Regions from separate parts of the Lactiplantibacillus sp. YT640 genome, predicted to be linked through region 1. Evidence: predicted binding sites of a transcription regulator. Region 1 holds the regulator's gene; each other region holds the start of a gene.
The links. The regulator LexA, encoded in region 1, represses DNA repair genes until DNA is damaged. The targets are predictions, from matches to a motif close to CNAACANNTGTTNG.
Positions count from the first base shown of each region.

Region 1 (13,302 bases):
TGTTGAAGATCTTAGTTTCGTATTCATACGTATCAAGAGCGGCACCGGCAACTTTGCCACTGTCTAAGGCTTTGATCAAGTCTTCTGAATCGATGAGTGTCCCACGAGCAAAGTTCAAGATGTAGGCGCCATCTTTCATCTTGCTGAAGGCATCCGCATTCAACATGTGGTAGTTATCCTTCAATGCAGGAACGTGTAACGTGATAACATCAGCTTGGGCGTATAATTCGTCCAAGGTGTCAACGTACATGCCTTCCTTTTCAAGTTCAGCATTCCGGTAAACATCGTAACCGATAACCTTAGCGCCGAAGCCTTTGAAAATATCGATGGCAGCACGGCCAATCCGACCAGTACCGATAACACCAACAGTCATGGTGTTTAATTCCTTGGCAATATCTGGTGCCCAACGGAAGTCTTGCTTAGCTAACTTCTTGTTGAACAATGGGGTTTGACGTAATAATTGCATCAATTGCGTTACTGATAATTCAGCAATCGCATTTGGTGAGTATGCAGGTACGTTAGAAATGTTTAAGCCACGTGCTTTAACAGTAGGAACGTCCAAGTTATCAACACCAACGTTACGAAGAGAGATGTTCTTAACCCCTTCGTCGGCTAACTTGTTCAATACTTCAGCAGTATAGTCCTTTTGTTGGTATACATCGGCACCGTCGAAGCCTTTAGCTAAGTCAACGTTGTCTTCAGTAAGTAATTCTGGAACTAATTTAACTTCAACATCTGGGTTTTCTTTCATCCAAGTATCGAAGAATGGACGTTCGTCATCACGTACAGCATATGCAATAATTTTCATTACAAAAATTCCTCCTATATATTGATACAGTAAATATTATAACAGTAAATGCGAGAAATAGAATCATAAATTGTGAAAACTTCGCTAAATTTTTACATCGTGAGCTGACAAGTATTTTAGCTTGGCAGCTCGCGATTGGTGTTTGAAGGCATATTCAGCCTTTAACGCACTTGATTTGTCACTGAAAGTTTCATGGTAAATTAATTGCAAAGGCCGCCGTGAGCTGACCCGCGTATATTTAGCCCCTTTGCCCGCATTGTGCGTTGCTAATCGTCGCTGCAAGTTATCCGTAAAACCACCATACAACGTTTGATCAGCACATAATAGGACATAAAAATAATATTTTTTGGTTGCCGTCGTGGACGCAGCCGGCTTACTTGTGCTTGCCATAGAGTAATGTGTGCACCTCTTCCCTGTATTCACCATCATCACGATAAACGACAAGCGGTGGCATGATTCGAACACCGTTGCGTTTCCCATCCTTGATCATTTCGATCAGAACCATGTTCGCTTCCCGTTGTGCTTTGGGATGGACGAACCGAATCCGTTTGGGTGCCAACCGATTGGTCGCCATGGTACTGAACAAGTCATCTAGTCGTTCAGGACGATGAACAAAATATGCTTTACCATTCATTTTTAACAAATCACTAGTTACCGCTAGGATCTGATCTAAATTAGCGGACAGTTCATGCCGTGCAATCGCCAAATGAGGATTTGGATTTTTAACGCTCTGCGGTCGATCTTTAAAATACGGTGGGTTACATAAGACTGTATCCACCGAATCTTTCGGTAGTTGGCGCGTAATTTCCAGTAAGTCTTCGTTCAGGACTGTCATTTGTTGGGTTAAATCGTTCAAAACAACACTGCGTTGAGCCATATCGGCCAACCGGGGCTGAATCTCGACCGCCGTAATATGGCCTTGAGTTTTAGCACTGGCGAATAGACCTACTGCGCCATTGCCAGCACAGAGATCCACGATCTGGCTCTTAACGCCCTTCGCAACCTGGGCAAAGTCACCCAACAGAACAGCATCCAGTGAGAACGCAAAGACTTGAGAACTTTGAATGATTTGAATATCTTGACTATATAATTGATCAATACGCTCATCGGCGTGTAACGTGACGTCTGCCATATTCGGCCACCTCTCCATTCAATTCGTCGCACAGCTATCATACAATTAACTTGCAGAATTTGCCAAATTTCGTCATACTGTGAGCAGTTATTAAACGAAAGGAAGATCGTGATGTTTTATTCATTTATGCGCGGACTAGTCCGGCTAATCATCACCATTATTAACGGTCGGCCCCGCTATCAAGGACGGGAAAACCTACCAGAGGGGGCCTATATCTTAGTTGGGCCACACCGCACGTGGTTTGACCCGTTGTACTATGCACTGGCTGGCAGCCCAATGAAATTTAGCTTTATGGCTAAGGAAGAACTATTTAAGAATCCCGTTCTGCGGTTCATTCTCGTTCATGCGAACGCCTTTCCTGTCAATCGGCAACATCCAGGACCTTCAGCAATCAAGACCCCCGTCAAATTTTTGCGCAGCGGTAAGCTTTCACTAATCATGTTTCCATCAGGAACGCGCCACTCACAAGAACTTAAGGGCGGTGCAACCGTCATCGCTAAGATGGCCGGTGTTCCACTAGTCCCAACCGTTTACCAAGGCCCATTGACCTTCAAACAACTCTTTAGCCGTCAGCGGGTTACCGTCCGTTTCGGTCAACCGATTGATATTGATCGTAAACTGAAATTGGATGAAGCTGGTCAAAAACAAATTGAGACTAAAATGTTGCACGCTTTTGACGACTTGGATCGTCAAATCGACCCAACGTTCAAATACGTTGATCCTGCTACAACCCGTCAGAAACATTAAGTTCGATAATAAAAAAGTGTCGGTGATCGCAATTTAAAGCGAGCCGACACTTTTTACTACTTGTTATCGTTTTTAGATGCAGCTTTCATCGAATTCAACATCTGATGTAACTTCTTTTCGGATGGGCGTTGACCCATTTGCATCATCATACTACGAAGCATCTCTTCACTAATTGGTGGATTTTGCTTCAAGTAATTTTGCATATAGTGCCGGGCACCGAAGAAACCACCAGTTAACCCAACCAATACGCCGATAACGACGATTAAAATCCAAATTCCTGTAGACACAGTCATTCCCCTCCCTTATTACAGTCTTCATTAAACTAGTCTACACAAATTAATAATAAAAGAAAAGGAAAATTTGTCAGTTGACAAATTTTCCTGAAATCGGTTAATCATCTCGAAGACCGCGATCGCGTTGCACTTGACGGACCTTTTCTGGCGTAACCTCTTTACCATCTTTATCATAAACCTGAAGCATTTCAACTTGTTGCCGAAAACCGGCGCGAAATTCCTTCAAGTATTTTTGCCGCAACTCTTGACGTTCGGCTTCTTCTAGCTCGGTGAGCCCCTCGGCTTTCGCCTTATGAGCTAACTCATTGATCCGAGCAAGCAATTCTTTTGAAATCAAATCAGCAGCCCCTTTCACTCTTGAAATATACACGAAAGTAGACCCTAAATCAATTAATAGTGTTTGTCAACCGAACATTTGTTTGAAAGCTATGAAACGCTATGCTACAATTGGTTTAACCAATAATGAAAATAAAAAATGAGGTGCCAAGATGAGTAAAACATCGGAAAGCAAACAAATGGCCGTTCTTCGCTTTATTTATGAACGTGTCAATGAAAAAGGATACCCGCCAACCGTTCGTGAGATTGGTGAAGCCGTTGACTTATCTTCGACTTCGACCGTTCACGGCCACATTTCACGGCTAGAAAAAAAAGGTTACATCCAAAAAGACCCAACTAAGCCACGTGCCATTGAGGTAACGCCAGCCGGTTTCGAAGCACTGGGCGTCGAAACTACGCCACATCAAATTCCGGTACTTGGAACGGTAACCGCCGGCCAACCAATTCTTGCCGTACAGGAAGCGACGGATTATTTTCCAATTCCTAAGGAACTTGAATCATTCGGTGGCGACCTTTTCATGCTCACCATCCGTGGCGAAAGTATGATCAATATCGGTATCATGAATGGTGATCAAGTCATTGTTCGGCGTCAAAGTTCCGCTGACAATGGTGATATCATCATTGCCATGACCGATGAAAATGAAGCGACTTGCAAGCGATTCTTCAAAGAGGCCGATCACTACCGACTACAACCTGAGAACGACACGATGGCCCCAATTATCTTGAACAACGTCTCTGTATTAGGCAAAGTTGTCGGTTTATATCGCGACATGCTGTTTCAGTAAACTATCACCCACAAGATGACAATTCAATTTGTCATCTTTTTTGTTCGCCAGTTTTTAGAGCAGGTTGATGGCATGCCTACAGATTCCACTCACAAATATTTACACCCTTCCCGCCGTGCCAGGGACGAGAGCACGTTATTTGCGACAAAAGCACGCCCCCATTCCGAATTCACCTTGCCATAATCCCGCAATGCCCAACCGATTGCCTTCTGAATAAAAAAGTCATCATCACCCCGATTCGTTAGTATCGCCGTTTGTAAATTGGCAATCCGTCCTCTTTCAAGCCTAATCGAAGCGCGATACCTACTCGTCGCACCTATTTATCGGTAGCTCGTAAATATACCACCCACTTGTTGTAAACAACCGTGCGCTGAGAGATACGCTGCAGGCACCTTGCGCCAGGCATCAACACTATCCCACTGTGGCGTTACTGTGATTTGGTGGTAGCACCATTGCTATTGAATCAGCGGCGCCTGATTCTCCCGATGTATCGACAGAAAAAGTGCTGGCGTCAAATTGGTTATTAGTCGGATCTCTTTTCAAAATATTTCAAATCTGTGACGAACAGCCAATAGTTCAATGGTATAATGATTATACTATTTTAAACATTGGGAGTTGGTTACATGTTGTTCCTAGCCATTATGGGCTTGATTGTTTTTCTATTAGCATTATTTTCCGTGATTTACGCACGTCAAACCGGTGGTGGTTGGAAATTTCTAACACTAATTACGGTCCTCAGCGCCCTGGTCACCATCTACGCGGTCGTTAAATTGCCTTACTGGCCATACAACCAGTCACAGCAATCGGCGCGCAAAGCATCATCTAGCACGAGTACTAGCGCTAGTACCAGCAAGTCCAAATCAACGAGCTTGAGTTCCTCACAAGTCGTTTTTAACGAAGCCAGCACCAAACGCGCGGCCGCAACGACTAAGTTGAATGAAGAAAATATCCTTAAACAATTACAATCTAACTATCAATCGATTGGTACCGTTGCATTCACCAAGTCAACGAAAACATATACGATTACGCCAACCAATAAAAAGTACGTTAAATCTTTGAAGACGATTAAATCATATCCATCTCAAAACCAAAAAGCAATCACCACGATTACTTCGAATTTTAAATCGTTGTCAAAATCGCTCCAAAAGAATCTTGCCGCTGGTTACACGATTCAGTTGCTACAACCAGATACCACTGACAAGACGCTGTTGAGTGTCCAAGATGGTCAAATTATGACCAATAACTTCAAATAGGAAAAGTCACTTGTCTAGCAAATTTGCTAGTAACAAGTGACTTTTTTGTTTAAACTTGTTGATCCAAATATTGACGTTGTTCGTTCTTTTGACCGGTCAATACGAATCGATGGGGATCATCAGCATAGCTGACCGACTGATCATCGGCCCGCCATTGCAATTGATGACTGAATAAGGCTTCATACTCCGCCACACTAACTCGGCGACGACGAGCCAACCGTTGTGGTAGGCCATGATCTAAACCGGTCTGATAATCCGGCTGAATAACCCCGGTATAAAATTCACCCTCGGCACCCGAGCCATAACTGAATAATCCGAGTCGATTCCCTGGTTGTAACTGAGGATCAGTCAGTAACTGCGATAACAAGCTCAAATAGAGTGAACCAGTATACAAGTTACCAACTTGTCGATTTAGCTGACGCGCATGTTCGAAGTGCGCCAACCACTGGGCTTGTTTCTCGGCATCAACTAATGGTAACACGCTTCGAAGCGCTTTAAGTCCCATCTTTGTATATGGCAAATGAAAAACCAAGGCCGTCAGTGTGTCTGGACTAGTTTGAGTCGTTTGCAGGTAATTCTTAAACACATCTTGAAAATAATCAATATAGATATTAGACGAGTATTTGCCGTCAACTAGGGCTTCTGTATGATACAACGGTCGCCAAAAGTCCATCACATCTTCGCTCAGTAGACTTGACTCAGTACCCAGTACTAATACTTTAGGATCCGCACTAATTAACATAGCAACCGCCCCACCACCTTGAGTTGGCTCGCCCGGTGTGTTCAATCCGTAGCGTGCCACGTCACTACCAATGACCAGCGCCTTTTTATCTGGATGAACACGCACGTGATCTTGGGCCAGTTGGACACCAGCCGTCGCCGCATAGCAGGCTTCTTTCATTTCAATTGTTCGAACCCGCTGACTCAAACCGAGCAACTTAGCGACGTAAATCGCACTCGCTTTGGAATTGTCGATCCCCGACTCGGTACCGACGACTAATAAATCAATAGCCGCAATGTCAGTCGCTGTCAGCATCGGTGCGGCAGCATTAGCAGCTAACGTCACTACATCCTGACTCGGCGGAATCACCGCCATTTTAGACTGACCAATACCAATCAAATACTTATCAGGTTCTGCCTGGCGAGCTGTTGCCAGTTCCGCCATGTCTACGTATAAATGTGAAGTTGCAAAATGCAACTTGTCGATTCCAATTTTCACGTCTTTTCCTCCAATTTGTTAATGACAATAAGGGATTAATATGCACGTCCGCGTGGCCCTAAGTAATGAAAATCAGGGTCAGTTCCGACCCGATAGCAGCCGAAAGCCCGACTAATTTCATTATGAAAAGTCACAACAATTGCCGGTGTCGCCCAAGTAGACGCCGCCCAAAAAACGGTGTCATCAAACGCCCGGTTGTCATTCGGGTAGCGGTGATAGCCTTGTACATTGTCCCAAATGGTGCCGTGCGTATTCAACCAATCTTCAGCAAGTCCGGCGTCCACCTGCATCATCACGTCTTGATTATCAGCAATCAAACTACTTAGTTTTTGCCAATCGAGTTGCCAATCATGAATATGGGGATTCAGTCCGCGTGTGCCAAGTGGTGTATGCCCCAATGCGATCGGTGTCAATTCTACAAAGTCCATCTTGACCACCCCGTTCGTTAACCATCCTAAGATTTCTTAACTATTATAGCATTTCACGACAAAAATACTGCCCGCAATTGCTTGACCTGGGACGGGTTCCATAATTTATGCTGTTATTAAATAAGGCGATCAAGACAAGCACCAAGTAAGGAGCGCGGTAAACATGTGGTTCTCACGTCATCAAAAACGAAATAGTCTTCAGGCACCTGTCGCTGGTACTTATACGGCGATTCCCACTGCCACATCACCCCAACAAATCGGGCTATTAGCCATACAACCGACCAGTCCGGTGATTAATGCCCCGATTGATGGTGATATCATTAGCCTGTCACCCTCGCGTCTCGTTATCAATTCGCTGAGCAATCAACATATTGAACTGCGTATCGACCGACGAACTTCCACAACAACTGTACCTGGCAAGTACGCGTGGGCGATTCCGTTTCACCATTAACAATTGTAGGGACACTTTATGGATCCTTAAAAGACGTCACCATCGCTGTCTATCGAATTGATACCATTCAGGCCACTAATTGGGTTTCACTCGCAAATAATTAGCTGTTTACGGCTATAGATTCATATCCGCTAATTGGGCATTTCGGTTGTCAAAATATAAATTTGACGGTTGTGAATATTTCTAAGTCCACCTTGACACCCATCGCCCAATCTCAAAAAGATAAATCACAATAATCACTTTTCCAACAGCTTCAACGGGCCATGCTACTGTGCCCAGTTGGAGTTGTTTTTTTGCAAACTACTCAACACTGCCAGGTGTGAAATTTGAAATAACATGACGCATCGCTGTCGACGTACTTGATTGGTGGTGTAATTGACAAGCTATCGTGACATCATTACAATTTTTGTGGTTTGATATTTGATTGCTTTATACCTTAATTCAAGCTATGATATTCATACTGGTTTAAAATTCCTTTCTTTATTAATCAGTAGGAGCCCTGATTAATAGATCAATCTAAAAATTATAAAAAGGTCGGATACAATTATCATGAAAACCATGAGTCTTGTTGTTCCATGCTATAACGAGGAACCAACGATTGAAATCTTTTATAACACCGTTGAAAAAGTCCTGGCAGATAATCCAGAGTCGTTCAAGGATATCACTACTGAATATGTTTTCGTTAATGATGGCTCATCTGACGACACTTTGAACGTACTACGAACTTTAAACGCCGCCCATCCTGACACTGTTCACTATGTCTCCTTTTCGCGAAATTTCGGTAAGGAAGCTGGTTTATTAGCCGGCTTAGAACACACTATCGGCGATTACGTCGCCGTCATGGACGTTGATCTACAAGATCCACCAACTTTATTGCCTAAAATGCTGGCGATGCTTCAAACCGGTGACTATGACTGTATCGGAACAATGCGGGAAAATCGTGTCGGTGAACCAATGATTCGGTCATTCTTATCACGCTCGTTTTACTCAGTTGTCAACAAAATTTCAAAAGTACAAATTATTCCAAACGCCCGTGATTACCGGTTAATGACACGTCAGATGGTTGATGCCATCTTGGAATTGCCCGAATATAACCGATTTTCAAAAGGCATCTTCAACTGGGTCGGTTTCCGAACGACTTATTTGAAGTTTGAGAATCAGCCCCGCTCCGCTGGCGAAACACACTGGTCAATTTGGCAGCTGTTCAATTATTCAATGGACGCTATCGTCGACTTTTCAGATGTACCCCTGAAGATTGCGACCTTCACCGGTGGCTTGCTCTCACTAATCTCAATTATCAGTATATTTGTCGTTATTATTCGTAAAATATTATTTGATAACAGCGTCAGTGGTTGGGCTTCAACCGTCACAATTTTGCTCTTAATCGGCGGCATCCAGCTGTTCTGTCTGGGGATTATCGGTAATTATATTGGTAAAATTTATATCGAATCAAAACACCGGCCCCACTACATTGTGCAGGAAAAGAAGTAAACTTTTCAACCTAAACTGAGACGCATACGACCATATCGGGAAAATGGTATGGTCGTGTGCGTTTCGGCATCTGGATGAAGTTAAAGGTTATGAATGAAATTATTATTTAAAAGCTCTTTTGGGGGCATCAGTCCTTGTCAAGTTGATGAATGAAATAATATGATTTTTAATTACTTTTCAAACGGCTTCATCGCGGTATTCAAATGCGGTAGAGCCGTTTCTTTGTACTATTCGTATGATTTCATTAAAGTATTAAAAGCCTGGTTAAAGGTATCAACCACCGCCTCGCTGGTTGGCTGACTTAACTAAAGATGTTTTAGAGCGCCGTAAATCGGGCTTTGTGCTTGTTATTAGCCCATAAACGACTTCGGTGGAATCGGATAATCCTACTTGGTTAGACTGAGTTACTTGATTTAATTTCTTACTTAGTTTGTTTGATGCGTTGAGGCCGCTTAATACAACTTTAACATTTTAGATGGAGTACAGATACAGACATCAAGTGTTTAACTGAAAACCCAAAACCAATCGATTCATGATGAAGCCACTTATTATAGACTGAGCGCGACAAACCTGGCTTGCTAAACAAGGTGGCCTGAACACCATGAATATCCGAGCCGACGGTTTTGATTCCTTGATAGGCTAATTTATGTTGTGCATTCAATCTTTGTGCTGTATTTTTTGGATTTTTTTAAAAAGAAGTCAAACCTCCTGCTCCTTGATTTGAATCTTAAGTTGACGTTTCTTGAGCCTTAGTCGTTCAACCTCAGTCATTTTTTCAATTGGTTTCGTCCATCCAAGCCGGTCTTTAAGTGCGATGTAACCATTGGTGGTGGTTTTGAGCATCCAGAAACGGATTTGCTGATAAGATACATTGTAATGTTTCGCTGCTCGGGAATATGCATGTTCACTCACCGTAATGTATTCAACGATTCTAATGCGTTCTTCAAAAGTTATTTTTCTACTCATAATGTGGACCAGCAATTCACTGATCCGGTCCTCCAGCCGTCTAGTACTTCTAAGGCCAAATCTGATTTGAATATCCCACAAACTACTTTCATCATTCAAGTACGCTGATATGGCCTGCCGCTTAATCTCTGAGATATATCGAATCCAATTGTGCTGTTCTTTTAATCCTTCCAGACCATCCTGCATATAAAAATTTTGACATCTGATGAAAGTACTTCGAGCGATACCACACGCTTTAAAACACGTTGATTTAGTCAGGTTAGTTTTTTCAAGACCCAGAATAATAGCTAATTTTTCTGTGACCATAAAATTGGTTCTAGATATAATAAAATCTCCTTAAAATTGATAGATGAAGTATATCATTTCATCTATCAACCTTAAGGGGACTATAGCACTTAAAACTGTCTGGCTCGTTTTGGTTACTGAATAGTGTCCACTTGCTAACGATTATCGGAATCTAATGTACCGTGTACATCGTTTCAGTCCTATCTGAAACTCGGAAACCATTTTTCAACGGCACCGCTGCTGGTAATTTACCAATAGTAGTATTACCAGCATGACCTACGTACACATGCGATTGGCCATAATGCGTATCAGCCTTAGCTTCATCAGCCTTACTTTCAACGCTTTCATCGCTGGCATACCGATAATGTCCATTGGTTGTAAAGGTCTGCGAAGGCAAGTCTGGCCGTAGCCCAGCGGCGGCTTGTAGTTGCCGACTCACCTGTACGCGACTGTCCGGATAAACCTCTACCATACTACGGCCAGCAACATCAAACGTTCGCCACTGAAATGTCAATCGTTTTACTCGATATCGCTTAAAAGTTTTACGACTTTTAAACAGTGTTAACATATCGTGATTCGTCAAATTAGTCCTCATTTGATCTTTCAAATCACCGACAACTTTGGCCCCTTTAGACGAAAGCCCTTCCTGATTCAAGCGCTTGACCATTGCGTAAAAGACGGCTTGCTGCCGAAAACCACGGTGTTGATCGTTGTCAATATGTCTTTCGCGTGCATAGGCTAATGCACGTGCACCAGACATCGATTGCAAACCTGCTTTAAATTTTTCTGGTTTTCCCCAGTAATCTTGTCCGATAAAATCACGATCAACATTAACTTCAACGGGACCAATATCATCGATTGCCCTAATAAAACCATCCCAATTAACAGTTAGATAATAATCAATTGGTAAATTCAAATAATGTTCAACGGTCGCTATCGCCGCTGCATCACCACCATAGGTATACGCCGATTCAATGCGCTGATAACCATGATATTGCTGCGAATGGATCTTAACAAAAGTATCCCGTAATAAACTACATAAGGTCATTGTTTTAGTTTTATGGTTTACAATGACTACCATCATTCCATCCGTGCGCGTTGTCGATAATTTGCGCTTGCCACTATTATCTAACCCCATCAATAAAAAAGTACTGACCGGTTGCTGGGTCAAATTATGATGCGACTTAATAACTCGTGACTCATGGAACGAGTGCAACATGTCAAATAACCGAATACCTTGAATTGTGAAAGCTACTAACATAAAGGTTATACAACTCGTTACTAGTACAATTAGTCGTTTTCTTTTCCATTTAGGTAGTTGCCGCCTTCTCATAAACTCAGTCCCCCCGCATTTCATTCATATCGCGCTTAAATTGATCAGTAATTGCCATTGTCTTGGCCCAAATTTGTTGCTCAGTACGTTGATTTCTAGGCGTCTTAATCTGATAAGTGTTCATAATTTGTGCAGGTTTCCCTCCTAGAACATAAATGACGTCTGAAAGACGAACCGCTTCAGAAATATTATGCGTTATCAAAACAATCGCTTGCATTTTAAATTTCCTGCGTTCCCATAATGTGATCAAATCTTGCCCTAACCGCTGCCCTGTTAAAACATCCAGTGCTGAAAACGGTTCATCCAAAAGGAGCAGTTCTGGCTCAACAGCAAGTGCACGCGCAAAACCAACGCGTTGTTTCATCCCTCCAGATAGTTCATAGGGGTACGCATTTTTCAACCCTTTTAAACCAATCAAATTAATTAAATTGTCAATTTGATTGTCAACATATTGACAGTCAGAATTAAGCTGACTTTCTAGGCCAAACATGATATTTTGACGTACTGTCAACCATGGAAATAGCGCAAAGTTCTGAAATACCATACTCATACGGCGATTAGGAGCCGTGACTAAATTACCATCAAAAGTAATGGCGCCATAGCTGGGCCGAATAATCCCCGCAATCATTCGTAATAGTGTTGATTTTCCGACACCAGACGAACCAATAATACTAATAAACTGGTGGGTTTGAACCTGCAAACTAACCGCTTCCAAAATCAGTTCAGACTGCCGTTGTTTTGAAAGTATAAATGACTTTGAAACGTGATCAACATCTAATAAAACTGCTTTTTTCAACTTAAACTCCTCCTCGTATTAATAATGAAAGCGACGTTCAGCAAATCGATATAATGGTTGCCAAATCAACACAACGCATAACCCAACAATGACACAAATAATCAGTACTCCAGTTGCTTCTGCAGGCTTATTATTGATATTTTGGGCAATGTAAGCACCAAGTCCAGTAACCGCATACTGGTGGGTACCCCAGCTAATCAATCCAGCCGCAATATCAGCATTCTAGGCTGCCCCAGCAGCATTAATAATTGCGGTAATGAACGATGGAAACAGTGATGGAATTAAAAAGTGTGTCCACCAACGCCACCCTGACAGGTGAAAAATATTAACAACATCTTTGATATCACTGGGAATTGCCAGATACCCCGCGATAATGTTGAAAAAAAAGTACCATTGAGTTCCAGTCATTATCAATGGAATGACCCACCAATGCTGTGTCGTCCCTGTCAACGTAATCATTAATGCAACAATTGGAATATAAATATCCGCGGGAATTGATCCTAAAACTTGTCCAACCGGTTGAATCAGTTTTAACCGCCGCGCATTACTAGCAACCCATACGGCAAGTGGAATAAAAATAAGCGCCGAAAGTAAAACAGCTATCAACACACGACTAGTTGTTAGGAAGGTCCATTTAAACAAAACACTCAAATTAATCCAATCAAGATATTTTATTAGTAATACACCCAAGCGATATAGACCAACAGCTATTACTAGCCACCATGCAATACGCCAATATACCGTATATTTTTTTTATATTTGTATAATCCGTGAAAAGCCCAGTTTTTGCCATTGCTTTGGAGCACCATATAACCACCAATACCGGATATGACGATGTAATCGCTTAACTAACAGCGGCACTTTAGCCATAACCATCAAATCATAGACTTGCGATTGCTGTGGTAGTTGGCTATCGGTACTCGTACCGTATTTATAATGTGCCGTTCCTTTAATCAGCGGTTGAAAAATAAACACATTG
Region 1 is NZ_JBMNVY010000003.1:205,457-218,758, forward strand. Features, by position in the region: gene ACOV1R_RS03770 (D-2-hydroxyacid dehydrogenase) at 1-808, opposite strand, end outside; gene ACOV1R_RS03775 (GIY-YIG nuclease family protein) at 893-1,198, opposite strand; gene ACOV1R_RS03780 (tRNA1(Val) (adenine(37)-N6)-methyltransferase) at 1,182-1,940, opposite strand; gene ACOV1R_RS03785 (lysophospholipid acyltransferase family protein) at 2,052-2,687, shown strand; gene ACOV1R_RS03790 (YneF family protein) at 2,744-2,980, opposite strand; gene ACOV1R_RS03795 (DUF896 domain-containing protein) at 3,078-3,317, opposite strand; gene lexA (transcriptional repressor LexA) at 3,469-4,101, shown strand; gene ACOV1R_RS03805 (DNA alkylation repair protein) at 4,191-4,421, opposite strand; gene ACOV1R_RS03810 (hypothetical protein) at 4,725-5,354, shown strand; gene ACOV1R_RS03815 (hydroxymethylglutaryl-CoA synthase) at 5,404-6,573, opposite strand; gene ACOV1R_RS03820 (hypothetical protein) at 6,609-7,001, opposite strand; gene ACOV1R_RS03825 (hypothetical protein) at 7,165-7,452, shown strand; gene ACOV1R_RS03830 (glycosyltransferase family 2 protein) at 8,002-8,943, shown strand; gene ACOV1R_RS03835 (helix-turn-helix domain containing protein) at 9,643-10,215, opposite strand; gene ACOV1R_RS03840 (LCP family protein) at 10,367-11,551, opposite strand; gene ACOV1R_RS03845 (ABC transporter ATP-binding protein) at 11,532-12,323, opposite strand; gene ACOV1R_RS03850 (hypothetical protein) at 12,546-12,965, opposite strand; gene ACOV1R_RS03855 (ABC transporter permease subunit) at 13,077-13,302, opposite strand, start outside.

Region 2 (6,362 bases), on a different contig from region 1:
CAAACTTTATTATCGCCAGGTTTATTCGGCATATTGTTTTTTGGCAGATTTACTAGAGGCCACGCCCACGTTCGTGGCCGGGCGCAAGACGCTGTGGGAATTAAATGCGCATCCAAGTGCGCGGGACGCCAAATTGATTACGCTAAATTTATATGAGCAAGTTGCTGTTTTTGAGCTCGATCCTAACCGTCATGATCAAGCGGCAATCGCTGCGATCAACTTACAACGTGATAATGCTGTGAGTGGCTTACAACCTTTAGTACAGTTGTTTGGGAGTTATCCGGCGACTACTAAGATTGAAACTTTAGATAACTGGGATTGGCGTTAGTTGTTGATGGGACAGCTGTGAATCACGAATTTATTAAGATTCAAACTGAACATCACGAGACGAAATTGTTCATGGTAAAATAGAAACATTGTTTGAGATGGCAAAATATGGGGATTGCGTTGTCGACGTAATTACAAGATAGGGGCACCTGATTTGAAGACAGTACGGAAGATACCACTAGTCGTCTGGTATACGGCGATGTTTGTGGTTATTGCGACGATTACTTACAGTGGGCTTTTCTTAGCCGGCCGGACATTGATTTGGGAAGTGGATGGCATCGCCCAACACTTCCCGATTTTATTGGAATTTCAGCGGATCTTACAGCACCACCCACAACAATTATTCAGTTGGTCATGGAATCTCGGCTTGGGGGCCGATCAACTGACGACTTTTTCCTACTACGTGGTCGGTGATCCGTTTAATTATTTAGTGGCGTTTGTTTCGCGCGCTCATTTGGAATGGGCCTACCAAGCGTTGATCTTGCTGCGATTGTACTTCGTTGGACTTGCTTTTCTAGGTTTCAGTCGGCAGTTCAAGTTCAAACGTATCAGTCAATTGATTGGAGCTTTGACGTATACGTTTACCGCGTATACGTTCTATGTTGGGATGCACCACCCGTTTTTCTTGTTACCAATGATTTGGTTTCCGCTACTGTGTTGGGCGATTGAACGGGTCTTACGAGGCCGACATTGGTTACCACTCAGTCTGATTACCGCCGTTGTAATTTTGAGTAACTTCTATTTTGCTTACTTACTCGCATTGGGCGGTTTAGTCTATGCTTTGGTGCGTTTCTGGTCACGTCGTCGTGACCATTTAACGATGCGGTCGTTTGGACAGTTATTTTGGCGGTTACTAGTGGCAGTTGGTCTTGGTGTCACGATGGCAGGCATCTTACTAGTGCCCACGCTGCTCGCGATGTTGACGGCAACGCGTGCGAGTTTTAACTTTGCGAATGGCTTGACGAGTTATCCCATCAATTATTACGTTAATTTACCCAATCGACTGTTGACCAATGGTGGCAGTGTCCAATACTGGGTGACCCTCGGGCTGAGTAGCATTAGCTTTATTGCAATTATTTATACACTACGTCATTTCAGACGCTATTGGGTGCTTAATTGGGTACTGGTCGTGATGATGTTGGGTATTTTGTTGCCTCAATTTGCGGCCGTATTCAACGTTTTTTCAACACCTTCTAATCGATGGTTGTTGATGGCAACCCTCGTGTTTGCTTATGCGACGATGGCATTTATGGACCAAGTCACTGCTCTGACAGCGGCTGATTTAAAATGGTTGGCTGGTATTAGTGGCGGTCTGCTTGTCATTATTTGGCTGATCAATGGATTCTATCTCAATATCCGCAAACATGATATTGCGACATATCTTATCTTGTTAGCGTTAATTGGGGTCCTGCTGGCCAAACAATCCTTAAAATTGACCAATCGGCAATTTTATGTGTTATTACTGGGAATTGTCACGCTGAACCTGGCGAATAACGGACTGGGCTGGTTGAGTATCAATACTAATTCTAATAGTACTGAGCAGTTGCGGCAGGGCGCGGCAATGAAATGGGTCAAAAATTATTTTGATGGCGCGCAAAAAAGTTTAACCACGACTAGCCAATTTTATCGAACGGCTTTGGCACCCAACTACTATATGATGCGTTCGGCTGAGAGTGATGTGCCGATGGTGTTAGGAACTCACACGGTTGGATCGTATTTTTCAGTTCAAAATGGTTACGTGGGGGCATTTAGTCAGGCCTTAGGCAACTCAGAGTATGCGATGAACTCGCCACTCGGTTCGTTGGACGGTCGGACGACGATGTATAACTTATTAGGTGTTAAATATTTATTTGCACGTGAGGACCAGTTGAAGAAACAAGCCTTACCAGCCGGATATGAGGTTGTTAAGATGAAAACTGGCGAACCGAAGATTTTTGCGGACAAGTTTATTTATGGCATGAGTAATCATACCGGCACGATCTTGTTAAAATCCAAGAATGCGTTGCCGTTAGTTTATACACAGCAGCATCAGATTAGTCAACGCCAATTTAATCGCTTGAACGCAGTTGACCGCGAGCAAGCCTTGTTACAAGGTGCGGTCACTACGCAGCAGGTTAGTGGTGTTAAGACTGTCAAGCCAACCGTTACCGGAAAAAACGTCGCTTATACGGTTCAAGCGGATACGACGAATGTTTTGGATACGTTGGACAAGGTGATTATTTACCGCAATCAACATGCAACGGGAGCGTCGAACAACGCGTTGACTAAGTTACCGGCAGATACGATCACATTAACGCCGGAACAACGAGAAAGTTTGACGCCGGCAACTGGCCTGACGACACCGTCAAACCGCGTGTTGAACTTGATTGCAGCTAATCAAAAGTTAGTCCAGAAAAATCAGGAAAACAATGCCGACGAGTTAACGAGCATGGTCAGTGATGTGCAGGGGCACCAGATACCGTACCAATTGACCATTCAACACCCTAAGAAGTATCGAAATACGGAACTCTATCTTGTGCTAGATGGCATCAGTTATCGGCGTTCCTCAATCAAGCACGCCTTGACAACGAGTCAAAATACCAACGTGTTCACGGCCCGTCCGTATACCAAAGTCGATTATCTAGATGATGTTCGCGATGGTCTGAAGGGCAATTTGAGCGCTAGTGGGTATTCTTTAACTGCTCAGACAACGGATAACTTGACGAGCTTTAGTCAGTTGGGTACCACGAATATGTCAGATTATGAGCCCCGGACATCAGCAGTAATCAACTTAGGGTATAGCAAGTACGCGCGTAAGCTGATTACGTTGAACTTTACGAGCATTCGTAGTTTGCATTTTAAGTCCGCTAAACTGATCGCTGTACCGCTTGGGAAGACTTATCGTCAACGGACGCGGCAACTACAGACGAGTGGGTTGAAGCATCAACAAGTGACGAACAACCAGATTACGGGAACCACGCTGACTAAGACAGCAACCGTGTTAACAACGTCAATTCCGTATTCGACTGGTTGGCAGCTACGAGTTGACGGTCAAACCGTTAGGACCCAAGTCGTCAACAAAGGGTTTGTGGGGGCCAAGTTGACAGCCGGCCGGCACCAGATTCGGTTGACGTATCACACACCAGGACTAAAAATCGGCATATGGTCGAGTATTATTGGTGGTGTGATTAGCATACTGATTGCCTGCTGGTGGGGGCTTCACAAACGTGTCAGACAATCTTAATTGAGTAAATCGGTATTAAAATAGGCTTCTTAGGAATTAACTTTGATTCCTAAGAAGCCTATTTAACGTTAGATGGAACACAAACGAATGTATGCCATAGCGAAATTCACAATTAACAGCCACGACTGGTTAATTATGAGATGTCGCTAACGCAATTAATTGTTCGGGAATGACCGGTGCAGTGACTAATTTTTGCCATTCACTGGTTGAGACTAACATGACGAGTGGCGTGCTGACCGTTGTCAACCACGTTTTCTGCGGGATAACGGGTGCCATGGCCGTTGTGATGTCGGTATTGACCTCAGACTCAGTAATCTGCCAGAGTCGATGTGTGACGTGCGCGGTATCCGTCACCTCGACGACCGGGGCAAAATGACCGACCCAGTCGTCAATCAACATCTCGATAACGGGCTGCTGTGGGTAAAGGACTGTGTTGATCGTGCCGGGAACCATGGTCGTCACGGTTTGATCCACCGGCCAGCTGCCAATTAAGCGCCACTGGTGAACACCGTTGAGTGTGAGTTCGTACCAGTAATAGCTGGCTTCGGTTGTCGTCATTGTATCCTGGCTGTCCCAATTGGTCGCAGCTGTTTGAATTTTAGTTTGACCAGTTGTGGTTGGTAACACCGCTTTAAACGGTTTGAGTTGCATAGCGAGACCTCCCTAGGACTTTGAGCATAGCATGACGTTAACGTGGCGGCAAGCATTTCTTGCAACGAAATCCGTCAATCGAGGTGAAATTGATTTAACATTAAAATTTGGTTTTTATCGGTGCACCAGTGTTAAGCCACTGTGAAAATGTGGTACAATTTAGCAAGCAAACATACGTTTTATTTAAAGGAGTTTTTTCGGTGTACGAATATTTTCTCGGTCAAGTGACCGATGTAACCCCCGGTTATGTGGTGATTGAGGTCAGCGGCATTGGTTATAAAGTGCTAACGGCTAATCCATACCGTTACCAGGTGGGCCCAACAGCAGTTAAGATGTATATCCATCAAGCCGTCAGCGAAAATGGTATGAGCCTATTTGGCTTTTTTGATGCTGACGAGAAGGCGTTGTTCGAAAAGTTGCTCGGGGTTTCGGGAATTGGTCCGAAGTCGGCCCTCGCGATTTTGGCCAACAACGACCATGCAGGTCTGATCCAAGCCATCAATCAAGAGAATGCGACTTATCTGACGAGTTTTCCTGGCGTGGGCAAGAAGACAGCTCAGCAAATCGTGCTGGACTTGAAAGGTAAATTAAACGATCTAAACGTTGATGTGACTGGTCAAACTGCGCTCGATGTGGATGCTCCTGCTGTTGATGGCGCGTTAGCGGACGCGTTGGCGGCTCTGGAAGCTCTTGGCTATTCGAAAGCGGATGTCAAGAAGGTCACTAAGAAGTTGGAGACGTTTAGTCAGACACAAGGGGCCGATACGAACACCTTGTTGAGTGAAGGACTACGACTATTGATGAAGAAGTAGATGGGAGGGGTAACTAAATGGACGATGACAAGTTATTATCCGGTGACAAAGCCGATGACGAAGAGGCGTCATTAGAAAAATCGCTCCGTCCGCAAACGTTAGCCCAGTATATTGGTCAGGCCCGGGTCAAGCACGAATTAGGAGTGTATATTGAAGCGGCCCGCAAGCGTGAGGAATCCTTGGATCACGTTTTGCTGTATGGTCCACCGGGATTAGGGAAGACCACGCTAGCGATGGTAATCGCCAACGAGATGCAGGTCAATATCCGCACGACCAGTGGCCCTGCAATCGAAAAGCCAGGTGATTTGGTTGCGCTCTTGAATGAACTGGAGCCGGGTGATATCTTATTTATTGACGAAATTCACCGGTTACCGAAAATCGTTGAAGAAATGTTGTATTCGGCCATGGAAGATTTTTTTGTCGATATCGTGGTCGGACAGGGGCCAACCGCCCATCCCGTACACTTTCCACTGCCGCCGTTTACGCTGATTGGCGCGACCACCCGAGCTGGTATGCTGTCAGCTCCGTTACGTGACCGATTTGGAATCGTCGAACATATGGCGTACTATGAAGTTGCTGATTTGGAAGATATCGTTAAGCGGACTGCAGATATTTTTCAAACGAGTATCAAACCATCGGGTGCCCACGAAATTGCGCGTCGCTCACGGGGAACGCCCCGCATTGCTAATCGCTTGTTCAAGCGAATTCGTGATTTTGCAGAAGTGGCGGATCAAGATGCCATTGATGAGGCCATCGTGGCGCGATCACTGACATATTTACGCGTAGATGATGCCGGCTTGGATGAGACTGACAATAAGCTCTTACGAACGATGCTAGAGTATTATGACGGGGGTCCGGTCGGGCTTGCTACGATTGCGGCCAATATTGGTGAAGAAACGGATACAATCGCGGAAGTGGTCGAACCGTACTTACTCCAGATTGGGTTCTTGAAGCGAACACAACGTGGACGCGTTGTTACAATTAAAGGTTATCAGCATTTGGGATTCCCATACCCAGAAAATAAATAAAGATAAGAGGTCACAACATGAGTTTAACACTTGAAGATTTTGATTATGATTTACCACATGAACTGATTGCCCAGACACCAATCAAAAAACGGGATAGTTCACGGTTGTTGGAATTGGATCGCCAAACGGGCGAAATGCAAGATAAGCATTTCTACGATATTATTGATCAACTCAATCCAGGCGATGCGGTCGTTATGAATAATTCCCGCGTTATGCCAGCTCGTTTGTATGGTGTTAAACCTGAAACTGGTGGTCACGCTGAAGTCCTATTATTGCATAATACGGAAGGTGATGAATGGGAGACACTCATGAAACCTGCCA
Region 2 is NZ_JBMNVY010000020.1:387-6,748, forward strand. Features, by position in the region: gene ACOV1R_RS11500 (hypothetical protein) at 1-328, shown strand, start outside; gene ACOV1R_RS11505 (YfhO family protein) at 482-3,550, shown strand; gene ACOV1R_RS11510 (hypothetical protein) at 3,680-4,201, opposite strand; gene ruvA (Holliday junction branch migration protein RuvA) at 4,402-5,013, shown strand; gene ruvB (Holliday junction branch migration DNA helicase RuvB) at 5,031-6,041, shown strand; gene queA (tRNA preQ1(34) S-adenosylmethionine ribosyltransferase-isomerase QueA) at 6,059-6,362, shown strand, end outside.
Region 2: the regulator LexA is predicted to act here: its motif matches at 4,369-4,382, upstream of ruvA (Holliday junction branch migration protein RuvA).

Region 3 (13,302 bases), on a different contig from region 1:
AGAGCCTGGGTGAAACGCCATTGCCACCATATATTAAAGAAAAACTCGATGATCCAGACCGTTATCAGACTGTTTATGCCAAGGAAAATGGCTCGGCAGCTGCGCCAACAGCTGGTTTACACTGGACGAAGGAACTCTTACAAAAAGTTCAAGACAAGGGTATTAAGTTGGTTTACTTGACGCTGCATGTCGGACTAGGGACGTTCCGGCCAGTTGAAGAAGATAATATCGATGATCATAAGATGCACAGTGAATTTTATCGATTGGACGAAGATGCTGCTAAGACGTTGAATGAAGTACGGCAAAATGGTGGGCGCATCATTGCAACCGGGACAACGTCAATCCGGACGTTAGAGACCATTGGTAGTAAGTTTGATGGTGAAATCAAGCCGGATTCGGGTTGGACGGATATCTTTATCAAACCTGGTTATCAATGGAAAGTCGTTGATGCGTTCATCACGAACTTTCATTTACCGAAGTCGACCTTGGTCATGTTAGTGGCTGCCTTTACGGGCCGTGATATGATTTTGAAGGCTTATCAACATGCGATTGATGAAAAGTATCGCTTCTTCAGTTTTGGCGATGCGATGTTTATTCACTAGTATAACTGGCTTTAAACGAGATCGCTTATTTTGAAACGGATGACGGTTGAATATTAAAATGCCGTATTATACGAGGCGTATCGCTAATTTCAAGCTGACGTTTTAGCTCTGGAGATAATAAAGATTGTCAATAGTCGCTTCAAGAAGTTAAAATGCATTCTTGAGGCGACTATTTGACGTTTGAACGCTTTGTTAACAGACTGACTAAAGCCACGTGGGTGCCCACGCCAATTGCCGCGACTGGTTCACGGCTGGATTTCGTGCTATCATTATTTGAGTTTAGCAACATTTTAATACGGAGGAACAGATATGGAACCGGCAATTAAATACCGATTAATTAAGAAAGAAAAACACACAGGAGCCCGCCTTGGCGAATTGATTACGCCACACGGGACCTTTCCAACACCGATGTTTATGCCCGTTGGGACGCAAGCCAGTGTTAAGTCACTGGCACCCGAAGAATTAGACGCGATGGGTGCGGGTGTTATCTTATCGAATACGTACCATCTGTGGTTACGGCCAGGCGAGCAAATCGTGAAAGAAGCTGGCGGGTTACATCAGTTTATGAATTGGAAAAAGGGAATCTTGACGGATTCAGGTGGGTTTCAAGTCTTTTCCCTGGCTAAAAACCGTGATATTACGGAAGAAGGGGTCCACTTTAAGAATCATCTGAATGGCTCAAAGATGTTCTTATCTCCTGAAAAGGCTATTCAAATCGAAAATGATCTTGGCCCAGATATCATGATGAGTTTGGATGAATGCCCACCATTCTTTGAAAGTTACGACTATGTTAGCAAGTCAGTTGCCCGGACAAGTCGCTGGGCAGAGCGGGGGTTGAAGGTTCATCAACACCCTGATTACCAAGGCTTATTTGGGATTGTTCAAGGTGCGGGCTTTAAAGACTTGCGTGAACAGAGTGCCAAAGATCTTGTTAGCTTGGACTTTCCAGGCTACTCGATTGGGGGCTTATCAGTGGGTGAATCGAAGGCTGAGATGAATCATGTTTTAGACTTCACGACGCCACTATTGCCAGAAAATAAACCCCGTTACTTGATGGGAGTTGGCTCTGCGGATGCCTTGATCGACGGTGCAATTCGTGGGGTCGATATGTTTGACTGTGTCTTACCGACTCGGATTGCCCGTAATGGCACTTGCATGACGTCCCATGGGCGTTTAGTTGTCAAAAATGCGGCCTACGCTCACGATTTCACCCCGTTAGATGATAATTGTGATTGTTATACCTGTCGTAATTTCACGCGTGCTTATATTCGTCATTTGATTAAGGCGGACGAGACGTTTGGTTTGCGTTTGACGAGTTATCATAACTTATATTTCTTGTTACACTTAATGAAGCAAGTTCGTCAAGCCATTATGGATGATAATTTACTGGAGTTTCGCCAGAACTTCTTTGAAATGTACGGTTTTAACGATAAAAACCCGAAAAACTTTTAGTGCTACTGGTATTTCAGACTGTAATTTGTTAAAGTTAAAGATAGTCAAACTTTTAATTAGAGTAGGAGCGATATTAAATGGGTCAAATGGCATCAATTCTGTTTATCGTGGTCATGTTCGCATTCTTATACTTCTTCATGATCCGTCCACAACGGAAACAACAACAACAACATCAACAAATGTTAAGCAAAATCAAACGTGGTGACAAGGTTACGACAATTGGTCGCTTGCACGGGGTCGTTGATGAAGTTAACGAAACCGAAAAAACAGTTACTTTAGACTGTGATGGCATCTACTTGGTTTTTGATTTGAACGCTGTTGCTAAGATTTCTCCAGCCGAAGATGCACAAGCTAAGACAGTTGCACCAGAATCTGGGGCAGCGGCTGAATCAGCTGCTGCTTCTGAAGTTGAATCGGCAAGCTCAGCCGCCGACGATAATGCTGATTCTGAAGCAAAATAGGTTTACACCATAAGTGGTCGATCATTACTGATGACCGCTTATTTTTTTTGCTTATTTTTTGGTCTTGAAACGCGCTTTTGAACGTATGTTCGTGTATAATGAAAGTACTAAGGATTGGAGGGGCGGCGGATGGCACAGTCAATTGTTGAAGCGCCTATTCGGGTGGATACGAGTCGGAAAATTATTCATGTGGACATGGACGCGTTTTATGCGTCGATCGAAGAGCGGGAGCATCCAGCCTACAAGACGCAGCCGTTAGTGATCGCGCATGATCCTCGGCAGACAGGTGGGCGAGGCGTTGTGACGACGGCTAACTATGTTGCCCGCCAATTTGGTGTTCACTCGGCGATGCCAGCTGCTAAAGCATTAGAACTCTGCCCAACAGCAGTATTTAAGACGCCCAACTTTCCGTTGTACCGCGAAGTTTCGGCGCAGATTCATCGTATTTTCCATGAGTATACAGAGATGATTGAGCCAATTGCCTTTGATGAGGCTTACTTGGATGTGACTACGAATAAGAAACACATCCATAGTGCGGTCGAACTGGCGCACCGATTACAACAAGAAATTTGGCATCAAACACATTTAACTTGTTCAACGGGAATCTCCTACAACAAATTCATTGCCAAACTAGCATCAGATTATCGAAAACCAGCGGGTGTGACGATCGTATTACCACAGGATGCAGAACCATTTTTATTACGTGAACCCATCGAGAAATTTCGGGGTGTCGGTAAAAAGACGGTACCTAAAATGCACGATTTAGGAATCAAGACTGGACAGGATTTATACGCACAGTCTGAATTAGACCTAATCAAACAATTTGGCAAGTTGGGCTATATTTTATACCGGCGAGTGCGCGGCAGTGATGATCGGCCAGTCGAGTATTTACGTGAACGGAAATCAATCGGCAAAGAGCGGACGTTTGGACCGTTTCTCCAATCGACGACGGAAGTTAATACGCACTTGAAGGCCATCGCTAAGTTGGTAGCAGCTAGCATGCAATCGCATCAGCGCCACGGTAAAACACTCGTTCTCAAGTTGCGTTACGGTGACTTTGTCACAATTACCAAGCGGCGAACGTTCGGTGAATTCATACCTAATGACGCGGCCTTGTTTGAGCAGTACGCCGAAGAGATTTTTGAAGAGGTGGTCGATGATCATTTTAACTCTGGCATCCGCCTGTTAGGGATCACGCTAACTGGCTTGGCACCACTGGCGTTTGAGAACTTAACGTTACCACTTTATCCAAATGATAATTAATTTATTTGGCGCGACGCGGATTCTTCGGTATACTGGAGTACTGTGACAGTTTAATCGCCACCAGTAAATTATGAGAGTAAGAAGGTTCATTTATGACCGTCCAAACAGCAATTTTTGACTTAATTAAACAAGCAAAAACAATCATCATTCATCGTCATCAGCGACCTGACCCAGACGCCATCGGAAGCCAGTTAGGGTTAGCAGCTATCATTAAAGCTAGCTTTCCTGCGAAGCGGGTATTGACACCTGGAAAACAGTACCATGGTTTTGACTGGTTAGGACAAATGGATGAGGTTACCGAAGCGGACTATCAAGACGCACTAGTATTAATTCTTGATACCGCTAATCAGCCCCGAATTGATGGTGAACTTTGGAATCAAGGTAAGACAATTGTTAAAATCGATCATCACCCAAACGATGACGCTTTCGGTGACCCACAGTGGGTCGACGTTGATGCTTCCAGTACGAGTGAGATGATTTATAATTGGTACGCACCCCTTGCGGCGGAGTTAACGCTAACGGCTAACGCCGCTCGGTTGTTGTATGCCGGCATCGTTGGGGACACCGGTCGCTTTCTATACTCTGCGACCAAGCCTAGTACCATGCGAGCAGCAGCGGCCTTAATGGAAGCCGGTGCGGATGCTGAAGCTGTTAATCGTATTGAAGATACCATCACGTTACCAGTCGCACGGTTGTCGGCCTACGTTTATGAACATCTGACACAGTTGGATTCGGGTGCAGCTTACGTTATTTTAACGAATGCGATTCTCGATTCATTTGCAATCGGTGATGCTAGTACTGCTGGGGTTGTCCCATTACCTGGGCGTATTGATACGGTTAAGTGCTGGGCGATTTTTGTTCAACAAAAGGAAGGTGACTTCCGTATTCGGTTACGTTCAAAGGGACCGTCAATCAACGGTGTGGCCAAGAACCATGATGGTGGGGGCCACGCATTAGCGAGCGGTGCCAAGGCTAAAGACCAACAAGAAATTGAAACGGTAGTGCGAGAACTCGACCAAGTCGCTAGCCATTATGAGAAAGAGGTTTAAATATGACCGCAAGTTTTGAAGATTTTAAATTGCAGCCGTTCTTGATGCAGGCACTGACTGACATCAATTTCCGCAAACCGACTGCGGTACAGGAAAAGTTGATTCCAGTGATTGCTGCTGGCCGCAGCGTCATCGGTCAGTCAGCAACTGGGAGTGGTAAGACGCATACGTTTTTACTGCCAATGATCAATCAACTGAATGCTGATGAACGTTACGTGCAGGCAGTTATCACAACGCCCAGCCGTGAATTAGCTTATCAGATTCAGACTGCTGCTAAACAGTTGATCCAACACAGCCCGAAAGCCATTCACATTGGACTCTATGTCGGTGGGACTGATAAGCAGGAACAGATTGAAAAGCTAAATCGGCACCAACCACAGTTGATTATTGGGACCCCAGGACGGATTCTGGACTTAATGCGCTCCCAGGCACTCGATGTGCATCGTGCGACTCAGCTAGTAGTTGATGAAGCCGATATGACGCTAGACTTGGGCTTTTTGAACGTGGTTGACCAGATTGCTGGCCGAATGCCTGCTGATTTACAAATGTTGGTGTTCTCAGCCACGATGCCACAAAAATTAACGCCATTTTTGCGCAAGTACATGAACAATCCAGTTATGGAAGAAATTCCAGTAGAATCTGTGATTAGTCCGACTATTGATAACTGGCTGATTTCCACCAAGAGTCACGATAAAAACAGTATTATTTATCGCTTGCTGACGATTGGTGAACCGTATCTCGTGTTGATTTTTGCTAACACGAAGGAACGAGTTCAAGAGTTGACCCATTATTTGCGCCAACAAGGTTTAACGGTCGCAATGATCCATGGAGATATCCAACCACGTGAACGAAAGCGGGTTATGCGCGACGTCCAACAATTGAAGTATCAATTTGTTGTTGCCACTGATCTAGCTGCCCGTGGGATTGATATTGAAGGTGTTTCACACGTCATCAATGATGATATTCCGAATGACTTAGAATTCTTCATTCACCGTGTTGGCCGGACCGGCCGGAATGGAATGGCGGGGACTGCGATTACGTTATATAGCCCAGGCGAAGAAGCCAAGGTCAGTGCAGTTGAAGCAATGGGGATCAAGTTCAAACCGAAGGCGATTCGTGATGGTGAGATTGTGGATTCATATGACCGTAATCGTCGGGCTAAACGGGGGCCAAAACAGGAAAAACTGGACCCAACCTTGATTGGTTACGTCAAAAAGTCCAAGAAAAAGATCAAGCCGGGTTACAAACGCCGCATTCGTAAAAAGATCAGCGATAAGGCGCGGATGGACCGCCGCATCGAACAACGAGCGGCTGCCCGCAAGGAACGCAAGGATCGTAAGTCTTAATTGACGTGCATCCGGATAGATTAATGCAAAATAACTGAGTGGTGTATTGACAAGTCGCCGCAAGTTTTCTATACTTTGCAAAGTAAGGACATATCTATCTCACATATCGGTCAAGAAACACTTTGGTTGCTGGAAAAAGTGCGGTGTGGGGTAGATGCTACCTAGAAGTAATGACTAGCAAACTAGTCCGTGTCTCAGCGTTAATGAGCTTAAGAGGTAAACGAACACATCGTTGCAAGCAGAGTGGTACCGCGTTAACAGCGTCTTTGCTAGCAACGGTGTTTTTTTGCCTTAAATTAAGAATGATAGAGAGGATGCCAGAATTAAATGAAAAAATTAAGTAGTAGTGAAATTCGGCAAATGTACTTGGACTTTTTTCATGAAAAAGGTCATACGATTGTCCCTAGTGCATCACTAGTTCCCGTGGATGACCCAACGTTATTATGGATCAACTCCGGTGTTGCAACGATGAAGAAGTACTTTGATGGCTCCGTTGTGCCGGATAACCCCCGCATGACGAGTTCACAGAAGAGTATTCGGACGAATGATATTGAGAATGTTGGGCGGACGGCGCGGCACCACACGTTGTTTGAAATGCTTGGTAATTTCTCAGTTGGTGACTACTTCAAAAAAGAAGCAATCAGTTGGGCCTGGGAACTCTTGACCTCACCAAAATGGTTTGGCTGGGATCCTGACAAGTTATACATGACTGTTTATCCCAAGGACACGGATGCCGTGAAATTCTGGGAAGCAACTGGCGTGAAACCAGACCACATCATTAAAGTCGAAGATAACTTCTGGGACATTGGTCAAGGCCCATCTGGCCCCGATTCAGAAATTTTTTATGATCGTGGCGAAGCTTTCAATAATTTAGCTGATGATGACCCGGAAAACTATCCTGGTGGCGAAAATGAACGTTACTTGGAAGTTTGGAACATTGTCTTTTCGCAATTTAACCACACTCCTGAAGGTACTTACGAACCACTCCCGCGTAAGAATATTGATACGGGGATGGGGCTAGAACGGGTCGTTTCGGTCTTTCAAAATGCGAAAACCAATTTTGAAACTGACCTATTCCTCCCAATTATTCATAAGACGGAAGAATTAAGTGATGGCAAGCACTACGGTGATAACGCCCAGGACGATGTGTCCTTCAAAGTGATTGCCGATCACGCTCGGGCCATTACGTTTGCTATTAGTGACGGGGCCTTACCTTCCAACGAAGGTCGTGGCTATGTCATTCGGCGGTTGATTCGGCGGGCAATCCTACATGGTCAAAAATTAGGTTTGAAAGAAGCTTTCTTGGACCAATTAGTACCGATTGTTGGCAAGATCATGGCTTCACACTATCCCGACGTGCTCAAAAATAGTGCGTATATCGAAAAGATCGTGGCTTCAGAAGAAAGTCGCTTCAATGAGACCTTGAATGATGGGTTGAATCTGTTAAATAACTTGATCGCGGAAACCAAGCAGGCTGGTCACGATACACTAGCTGGTAAGGATGCATTTAAGTTATATGACACTTATGGCTTCCCGTTCGAACTAACTAAGGAATACGCTGGCGACGAAGATTTAGATGTCGACGAAGCTGGTTTTGAAGTTGAAATGAAGGCTCAACGTGACCGCGCACGCAATGCACGTAGCAGTGCCAAGTCCATGGGCGTCCAACGGAGTCTCTTGATCGACATCAAAACGCCAAGTGAATACGTGGGATATGACGAATTAACGAATGTGCAGGGGACTTTGAACGACATTATTGTTGACGAGACCCTGGTTGATCACGTCGACAGTGGTCAAGCTGAGATGATTTTCAGCAAGACACCGTTTTATGCTGAAATGGGTGGTCAGGTTGCCGACCGTGGTGTGATCTTAGATGATGCCGGTGAAATGGTGGCTAAAGTGACTGACGTACAAAATGCACCCAACAAGCAGCATTTACACACCGTTGAAGTGTTGAAACCAATGCGAAAAGACGCGACTTATACGCTGAACGTTGACTTGGCATTCCACAACAAAGTCGAAAAGAATCATACCGCCACCCACTTGTTAGACCAGGCGCTTCGTGACGTTCTCGGTGAACATACGAAACAAGCTGGTTCACTTGTAGAACCTGATTATTTACGGTTTGACTTTACTCACTTTGGTCAAGTGACTGACGAAGAGTTAGCTAAAGTTGAACAAATCGTCAATGATAAGATCTGGGCAGCGTTACCAGTCAGTGCTATTCAAACGGACCAAGAAACTGGTCACAAGATGGGCGCAATTGCGGTTTTCACTGAAAAGTATGGCAAAATTGTGCGGGTTGTTTCAATTGGTGATTATTCTATCGAATTCGATGGTGGGACCCACGTTAAGAACAGTAGTGAATTGGGGCTATTTAAGATTGTTTCCGAAACAGGGATTGGCGCTGGAACGCGGCGGATTGAAGCCGTTACTTCGAAGGAAGCTTTCGAACTGCTTGCCGGCGAAGAACAAACCTTGAAGCAAGTTGCTGCTCAAGTCAAGGCACCGAAGTTAGCTGATACGCCAGCCAAGGTTAGTCAGTTACAAGCCGATCTCAAAGCGGAACAACAGAACCGGGCCAGCCTCGAAAGTCGCTTAGCCAAACAGCAGGCTGGGGCAGTCTTTGATCAAGTTGACGATGTGAACGGTACGACGTTGATCGCCCAACAAATTGAAGTCTCTGGCATGGATCAACTCCGTCAATTGGCCGATACTTGGAAGACCAAGCAGTATTCTGACGTACTGGTACTTGGAACAGTCATTGGCGAAAAGGTCAACTTATTAGTTGCTGTTAGTGATGACAAGGTCAAGGCAGGTATCAAAGCTGGTGACTTGATCAAAGCCATTGCACCAAAAGTTGGTGGTGGCGGCGGTGGCCGCCCAACCTTAGCCCAAGCTGGCGGGAAGAAGCCTGCTGGACTACCAGCGGCGCTGAAAGCTGCGCATGAGTGGCTTGCCGAACAATAAGACTGATTGCTTTGGTTGCACATCCTGTTTTTTATGTTGGTTAGCTATGTTAAAGCTATCAAAATAACAATTAAATCAGTGCTGTTAGGACGAGACCGTTCTAACGGTACTGATTTTTTAATGTTATGGCACCTTGTGACCGGCTTAACTCGTAGAAGATTGGGTTACAAAGGGTGTGCCTGTTTTGAATTTCAACTATTCGAACATTCGAAACAGGGGTATGTCAGTATATGAAAAAACAGTGTAAATCGGGATGGATTTGCAGAAAACGTCTGCATTCTCCGGGTTATTATTACGAATGTGTTACATCAAAGTGGATTGATTGTACTTCATATGGGCATTTAGTAAAATAGATTAGAAGCGGAAACTAGCGGGAGGTGCTTGATATGAGTTCATTAGACAAAACAATGTACTTTGACTTCGATAATGACAGCGTTAAGGATGTCCACGACACGTTAACGACAGTTTATGAAGCGTTACAAGAAAAGGGCTACAATCCGATTAATCAAATCGTGGGTTACTTACTATCCGGTGATCCGGCGTATATCCCGCGCTTAAAGGATGCTCGGAACTTAATTCGGAAGCATCAGCGCGATGAGATTATCGAGGAACTTGTCAAGTCTTACTTAAAGGCAGATAAGGATGTTGATGCATGAAGTTGATGGGGTTAGATGTAGGTTCCAGAACTGTTGGCGTTGCCATTAGTGATGCTTTTGGATGGACGGCGCAGGGCGTTGAAATTATTCGAATCAATGAGGATGCTGAGGAATTCGGAATCGACCGGGTTGCTGAACTCGTTGAAGAATTGGATGCTGGGGGCTTTGTCCTAGGGCTACCAAAGAATATGAATAATACCTTGGGACCACGGGCTGAGGCGGCGCAACATTACGGCGAGTTACTGACAGCCCGGTTTCATTTGCCGGTAGACTTTGAAGATGAACGTCTGACGACCGTTGAAGCTGAACGGATGTTGGTTGAAGAAGCTAACACCTCACGTAAGAAACGCAAAAAGGTGATCGACAAGCTAGCTGCAAGTTTAATCTTGCAAAACTACTTGGATCGCCACGGCAAACTCACACAAGAATAGCGAGGAACTAACATGAGCCAAAACCAAGATCGTAAAGACAATGATGTGATCACATTAGTTGATGACGAAGGTAACGAAACCTTATTTAATATTTTGTTCACGTTTGATTCAGAAGATTTCGGTCACTCCTATATTTTATTATATCCAGCTGATGCTGCGGCCGATGATGAAGTTGATATTCAAGCCTACATCTTTAATCCTGAAGATGGCGACAATGGCGAATTACAACTGATCGAGTCGGACGACGAATGGGATATGGTTGAGCAAGTTTTGAATACCTTCTTAGCCGATGACGGTGGCATGCAATAGTCGAAAGTAGATTAAGCTCGTGGGCGCATGTCCGCGGGCTTTTTTAGAAATTATGAGACGGTTCTAACTGTCGCATAATTGTGATAACCATGCTAGAATATTAATTGTTATTGAAAGGAAGCGGGATGTTGATGACTGCTAACAAGCGCCGCTTTAAAGCGGAAATTGATGGTCGTACTTACACGATCATTGGCACGGCATCTGACCGTCACATGCAAACGGTGACGCGGATGATGAATGAGCAAGTGGCACAATTAAAAAAATTAGCCCCCGATTTGTCTGATACGGAGATTGCGACGTTGCTCGCATTCAATGCGATTTCAGATCAGGTTGACAAACAAGCTGAATTATTGAAAATGCAAACGGATGATGCCGACAAGTAATTGCATTGTCCGTTTTTTTGCGGCTTTTCGTAATTCATTGGAACTTCGGAGGGATATCAGTGAATTCCAAAGTATTGAATACGTTAGAGTACCAACAAGTAAAACAACAATTAGCACCATACTTAGTCTCGGCAACGGGCCAACAAGCACTCAATGAACTACACCCAATGACCAGCGTTGCGGATATTCAACGGGCCTTAGATGAAACCAACGATGGGGCAGAAGTGTATCGTTTAAAGGGTGGCATTCCGGTCGCTCGTTTAGCGGATATAAAACCGCATATGAAACGGTTAGCTATCGGTGCGACCCTGAATGGGAGTGAACTCGGGCAAGTTGGGCGGGTGTTACGGACAACGCGCGCAATCACGCGCTTTTTTGCCGAGTTGCTAGAAGATGCCCCTGAGAATGATATTCGACACCTGTTTGATGAAGTTGCAGAATTAGTTACTTTACCAGATGTGACGAAGCGCCTCGCTACTGCCATTGAAGGTGACGGTCATATCACGGATGAGGCGTCACCAGAACTGAGCCGGATTCGGAGCAATATCCGTCGTACTGAAACGGAGATTCGTAACCAAATGGGTCATTATACCCGTGGCCATGATGCCAAGTATTTAAGCGACCCAATCATCACGATTAGAAACGACCGTTACGTTATCCCGGTCAAGGCCGAGAATCGTAGTCGGTTTGGTGGCATCGTGCATGATCAATCAGCGAGTGGGCAGACGCTCTTTATCGAACCCCAGGCTGTCATGGCGATGAATGACCGGTTACGGCAAAATCAAGTTGCGGAAAAGCAAGAAGAACAGCGTATCTTGGAGGCACTCTCCAACTTGATTGCGCCTTACCAGGACGAAATCATTAATAATGCGGCGATTCTTGGACATTTCGACTTTATCAATGCCAAGGCGCGTTATGCGCATGATATGAAGGCGACTGAACCGGCCGTTTCACCCAAAAATGAAGTCTATCTACGGCAAGCACGCCACCCCCTGATTGATCCTCGCAAAGTCGTTGCCAATGATATTAGTTTAGGTACTGATTATCAGGCGATGGTCATTACGGGGCCTAACACTGGTGGGAAGACGATTACGTTGAAGACGCTGGGATTACTACAATTGATGGCCCAGTCAGGATTATTTATTCCTGTTGAAGCCGGAAGTCGCGTTGGCGTTTATAATGAGATCTTTGCGGATATTGGTGATGAACAGTCGATCGAACAGAATTTAAGTACGTTCTCATCCCATATGGAAAATATTGAAAGTTTCTTAGCGCAGATCGACGCTCACAGTTTAGTACTCGTTGATGAATTGGGTGCCGGGACTGATCCGCAAGAAGGTGCGGCACTGGCAATCGCAATTCTGGATGCCATTGGGGCCAAGGGAACCCAAGTCGTTGCGACGACTCACTACCCAGAACTTAAGGCGTATGGGTTTAACCGACCTGATACGATCAATGCTAGTATGGAGTTTGACGAAGAAACACTCAAGCCGACATACCGGCTATTGGTCGGGATTCCTGGTCGAAGTAATGCGCTCGATATCGCACAGCGGTTGGGCATCCCGCAAGCGATTGTTGATCAAGCTCGGTCGTTGACGGATACGGATAGTCAAGACCTCAACGCAATGATTGCGGATTTGGTGACGAAGCGCAAACAGGTTGAAGATGAACAACTGCATCTGAAAACCCAAGTGGCAGATTCTGAAAAATTGCACCGGCAGTTGAAGAGCGAATTCAATGCGTATCAACAGCGTAAAGATCAGTTGATCGAAGATGCCAAAGTGCAGGCGAACACCATTGTTGAGCAAAGTAAGACTAAGGCCGATGCTATCATTAGTGATTTGCGTAAGAAACAATTAGCGAGTGGTACGGCGACTGTCAAAGAAAACGAGTTGATTGATGCGAAGGGCGCGTTGAATGCATTGGAGCAACAGCCTAAGCTCAAGAAAAACCGTGTATTACGGCGTGCCAAAGCCCAACATGATTTTCATGAAGGTGATGACGTGCTGGTCAAATCGTATGGTCAACGTGGTGTGTTGATGCGTCAGATGGGTAAACACGAGTGGGAAGTCCAACTCGGCATCTTGAAGATGAAGATTAGTGACGTTGACTTGGAACGCGTTAAGCCAGAAGAGCCAAAACGCGCGCGTGCTACTGTTCAGAGTGCCCACGCGAGTCACGTTTCGCCGAACTTGGACCTGCGGGGTGTGCGTTATGAAGACGCGATGACTCAAGTTGATCGCTATATTGATGCTGCGTTGTTGGCCGGGTATCCTTCCGTCACAATCGTACACGGGAAGGGAACTGGTGCTCTACGAGAAGGCATTACCAACTATCTCAAGTCTAATCGGCAAGTCAAGTCGTTTCACTTTGCTGCGCC
Region 3 is NZ_JBMNVY010000020.1:6,878-20,179, forward strand. Features, by position in the region: gene queA (tRNA preQ1(34) S-adenosylmethionine ribosyltransferase-isomerase QueA) at 1-602, shown strand, start outside; gene tgt (tRNA guanosine(34) transglycosylase Tgt) at 912-2,054, shown strand; gene yajC (preprotein translocase subunit YajC) at 2,132-2,515, shown strand; gene dinB (DNA polymerase IV) at 2,645-3,778, shown strand; gene ACOV1R_RS11545 (DHH family phosphoesterase) at 3,871-4,827, shown strand; gene ACOV1R_RS11550 (DEAD/DEAH box helicase) at 4,830-6,173, shown strand; gene alaS (alanine--tRNA ligase) at 6,501-9,143, shown strand; gene ACOV1R_RS11560 (IreB family regulatory phosphoprotein) at 9,530-9,799, shown strand; gene ruvX (Holliday junction resolvase RuvX) at 9,796-10,230, shown strand; gene ACOV1R_RS11570 (DUF1292 domain-containing protein) at 10,243-10,539, shown strand; gene ACOV1R_RS11575 (cell division protein ZapA) at 10,671-10,922, shown strand; gene ACOV1R_RS11580 (endonuclease MutS2) at 10,982-13,302, shown strand, end outside.
Region 3: the regulator LexA is predicted to act here: its motif matches at 2,594-2,607, upstream of dinB (DNA polymerase IV).